DNA from 2 places in the Photorhabdus stackebrandtii genome. Region 1 is predicted to be linked to the other one. Evidence: riboswitches for the same ligand, from Rfam matches in the RefSeq annotation. Region 1 holds a riboswitch; the other holds the start of a gene.

Region 1 (2,204 bases):
AATAACCGGAACCCCTAAAAAAGCGCGGAAGTTATCTTCCTTAACCTGAGGCAGATATTTAAAACTTGGATGACTGCGTACATCCGCTAAATTAATCAGTTCAGATAATTGACCAACTTGTCCAACCACCCCCTCACCAAATGCCAGGCTGATAATTCTTCCACGGGGTTTCCTCAATCCTCGGGTTGCCATCAGGTAATAACACTGCCGTTGATGATCAGCAAGATAGATAGAACACACATCTGTGCTCATCGCCAGGCAGGTCTCATTCACCAATAGCTCAAGCGCCTCGGCCAAATTGGTTGCCATCGCAACTTTTTCAACAATTTCCCGTAAGCGCATAAGCATGGAGCTAACCTAACTTCTTTTGCGACGATAAGAATATGAAGAACGTAATAATGATACGTTTTCCTGCATTGGCATCACAACCGAAGCAAATTCTTTCATCACGCGCCGGTAAACATCACGTTTAAAAGAGACAACCTGCCGGACAGGATACCAATAGCTGACCCAGCGCCAACCGTCAAACTCTGGGGTATTACTGTGCTGCACATTAATATCTTCTTCATTACAAAGCAGTTGTAATAAAAACCAACGCTGTTTTTGGCCAATACAGACAGGTCTTGTATCCCAACGCACCAAACGCTTAGGTAATTTGTAACGTAACCAATTACGGGTAGAGGCCAAAACGCGTACATCTTTCCGGCCTAAACCCACTTCTTCATACAGTTCCCGGTACATTGCCTGCTCTGGTGATTCCCCCGGATTAATCCCCCCCTGAGGGAATTGCCAGGAATGTTGCCCATAACGCCGGGCCCACAAAACCTGGCCTTGTCGATTACAAATTACAATTCCTACATTCGGGCGGTAGCCATCATCATCGATCACCAGACTACCTCAATAAACTAAATTTGAAAGATGACTAATTGTTTCACACTACCCTCAAGTGGTAAACCTCTATCATTGGACTTTGCAGTCGCTAGCTAAATCTCTACAATAGCACCATCTCAACGGGGTGCTGGCTGTTTAAAACGGTCTTGCTGAGAGTAAACCCGCCGAACCTGATCCGGCTAATACCGGCGTAGGGATTTGAGCTGCTAATTGTTTCACAGAAATTATCTTTCCGTTTAGCGCGCCCTCAGATCCTTTGCCAATCCTCTTAATTAAGGAGAGCAAAGTGTTTAAGACGTTATTTTCCAAATTAACCGTACTGACGGTACTGTCAGCCGCTGCTTTGTTATTGAGTCAGGTTGTACAGGCAAAGCCGGTATTAACCGTCTACACCTATGATTCTTTTGCCACCGAATGGGGACCAGGGCCCGCGATTAAAAAAGCGTTTGAAGCTGAATGTGACTGTGAGCTGAAATTTGTTGCACTGGAAGATGGTGTGTCCCTGCTCAACCGCCTCAGAATGGAAGGAAAGCGCACGGCTGCCGATATTATCCTTGGTCTGGATAACAACTTGATTCAAGCGGCCCAACAGACAGGTCGGTTCACTGAAAGCCAAGTGGATACCCGTAAACTGAAGCTGCCGATACAATGGAATAACACCGTATTTATTCCTTATGACTATGGTTACTTTGCCTTCATTTACAACAAAAATACGTTGCCAAATCCACCAAAGAGCATGGATGAACTGATCAACAGTCACAATAACTGGAAAGTGATCTATCAAGATCCCCGCACCAGCACACCTGGGCAAGGTTTGCTGTTGTGGATGCAGAAAATTTATGGTGATGATGCCCCACAAGCCTGGCAAAAACTGGCAAAGAAAACACTCACGGTCACCAAAGGCTGGAGTGAAGCTTATGGTCTGTTCCTGAAAGGCGAAGGCGATTTGGTCCTGAGCTATACCTCCTCACCGGGCTATCACATTTTGTCTGAGAAGAAAGACTATTATGCTGCGGCAACGTTTAGTGAAGGTCATTACCTGCAAGTCGAAGTTGCCGCCCAACTGGCCTCCAGCAAGCAACCGGAACTTGCCCAGAAATTTATGCGCTTTATGCTGACTCCGGCTTTCCAACAGGAAATTCCAACCACTAACTGGATGTATCCGGTTATTGATATCCAACTACCAGAAGTTTATTCACAGCTTTCAATACCAGAGAAATCATTACAGTACAACGCAGAAGAAGTCGCAAAACACCGTAACCAATGGATTCGCACATGGCAAAACGCTGTCAGCCGCTAATAGCCGGATGGCT
Region 2 (2,204 bases), on a different contig from region 1:
ATGGGTATATTTAATACGTATATTTGGGCTGACGAATATTGGAAATGTATTGACTCTTTCTTTCACTCAAAGAGGGGGGATGATTCGCGCCTGTAGACATACCATAGATATAAAGATTCTAATAATAAGACAGGCAAAATAAATTAAAATTATTTATGTTATTTGGGGTTTTGTTGAGTGGATGAACCGTAAGCTAATTAGGATAACCTTGGATTTTCAAATTTTTGCGGTTATGTTAAACAATAATTGTTGTTAAGAATTTTAAATATGTGCGTTAGCTCCATAGCTGATAAAAAATGGCTTGCCATCATATTAAGAATATGTGATAAATCGTTCGAGTAAACGAGGTACGGTTCTGTTAATAGCAGCAACTCGCTCTGGTTTTTATGTTGCGCCGAACGGCGAATTAGAATTAAGTGATCCAAAGGAAATTCTTAAAATGGCAAAAATCACTGGTACTGTAAAGTGGTTCAACGAATCTAAAGGTTTTGGTTTTATTACTCCCGCTGATGGCAGCAAAGATGTGTTTGTACATTTTAGCGCTATTCAGAGCGAAGGTTTTAAAACTTTGGCGGAAGGTCAAAAAGTTGAGTTTGAAATTCAAGATGGTCAGAAAGGCCCTTCTGCGGCAAACGTCACTACAGCATAACTTCTTTTTGTCAATCATTTTGAATTGACGAAGTAAATTTGTTGTCTTAATTGGTTTTTTATTGGCAACAATGACATACCGATATCACCCTGTTGGTCATCTAATAGGGTGTTTTTGTTTTGACTCGGGGCGCTCTTTCTGAGCTGAGATGAACCCGTAATACCTGATCTGGATAATGCCAGCGTAGGGAAGTCAAGGTGTCTTTTTCCTGATACCTGCTTTTCTTTTGCTGGTAGGAAGGAGTACCTATGGTAAGAATTAATTCACTGACAATTGCCGGGACTGATCCTAGCGGTGGTGCTGGTATTCAAGCTGATCTAAAAACTTTCTCTGCGCTTGGTGCTTATGGCACAACAGTAATGACAGCTCTTGTCGCACAAAATACGCATGGTGTGCAATCTGTTTATGACATAGATCCCATTTTCGTTGCTGCACAGCTTGAGTCTGTGCTGTCAGATATCAGAATCGATAGCGCCAAGATAGGCATGTTATCTAATGCGGCCAATGTTGCGGTAGTTGCAGACGCAATAAGCCGTTATTCAGTACCTTATGTTGTATTGGATACGGTGATGATTGCGAAAAGCGGTGATCCGCTGCTGGTGCCGGAAGCGGTTTCTGCGGTTGTTGAACGGTTATTACCGAAGGTTTCGTTGATGACGCCGAATTTGCCGGAAGCCGCGGCTATATTGAGATGCTCTTTAGCAGAAACCGAAGCAGACATGCAAAAACAAGGATGGGAATTGTTATCACTGGGATGTGAAGCAGTTTTACTTAAAGGCGGACACCTTACCAACAGTGAAAGCCCTGATTGGCTATTTACGGGGGATGGAGAATGGCGTTTCACTGCTCCCAGAATCAATACCCGTCATACTCATGGTACAGGGTGTACTTTCTCCGCTGCATTAGCGGCTTTACGTCCACGTTATTCAGATTGGCAGACAACGCTTCCTGTTGCCAAATCATACCTCCAGGCGGCACTAGAACAGGCGGATTCTCTGAATGTCGGAACCGGAATTGGGCCTGTACATCATTTTTACCAGTGGTGGTGAGGGAGCGTGATTCGGTGATAATGGGTCATGAAGGGTAAGATGCCGGTGCTATGGGAGCAATATGGTTCAGGATGTGTAATGCCTTCACGATCTTATTCATTATCACCGATGACAAGCCTTATTAAGCGATAGTCACTTGCTGATCCAGATAGACATCTTGAACTGCATTAATCAGTTCAACACCTTCTTTCATGGATTTTTTGAAAGCTTTACGACCGAGTATCAACCCCATACCGCCAGCGCGTTTATTAATGACGGCAGTACGAACTGAATCACTCAAATCATTATCACCGGATGCACCGCCTGAGTTAATCAAGCCGGCACGACCCATGTAGCAGTTAGCTATCTGATAACGGACCAGATCGATTGGGTGATCGGTGGTCAAATTGGAGTAAACACGTTTATCTGTATGACCAAAACCAATTGCAGTATAGCCACCATTATTTTCAGCCATTTTCTGCTTAACAATATCGGCACCGATAGTGGCTGCTAAATGGTTAGCCTGA

Evidence for each region. Region 1 has a riboswitch for thiamine pyrophosphate ahead of thiB (thiamine ABC transporter substrate binding subunit). Riboswitches for the same ligand answer to the same signal wherever they lie in the genome.
Region 2: another riboswitch for thiamine pyrophosphate. It lies ahead of thiD (bifunctional hydroxymethylpyrimidine kinase/phosphomethylpyrimidine kinase); the one in region 1 lies ahead of thiB (thiamine ABC transporter substrate binding subunit).

The regions. Positions count from the first base shown of each region.
Region 1 is NZ_PUJV01000001.1:313,728-315,931, reverse strand. Features, by position in the region: gene ptsP (phosphoenolpyruvate--protein phosphotransferase) at 1-348, opposite strand, end outside; gene rppH (RNA pyrophosphohydrolase) at 358-888, opposite strand; TPP riboswitch at 1,002-1,106, shown strand; gene thiB (thiamine ABC transporter substrate binding subunit) at 1,178-2,191, shown strand; gene thiP (thiamine/thiamine pyrophosphate ABC transporter permease ThiP) at 2,167-2,204, shown strand, end outside.
Region 2 is NZ_PUJV01000005.1:127,088-129,291, reverse strand. Features, by position in the region: gene cspE (transcription antiterminator/RNA stability regulator CspE) at 440-649, shown strand; TPP riboswitch at 765-856, shown strand; gene thiD (bifunctional hydroxymethylpyrimidine kinase/phosphomethylpyrimidine kinase) at 898-1,698, shown strand; gene fbaB (class I fructose-bisphosphate aldolase) at 1,820-2,204, opposite strand, start outside.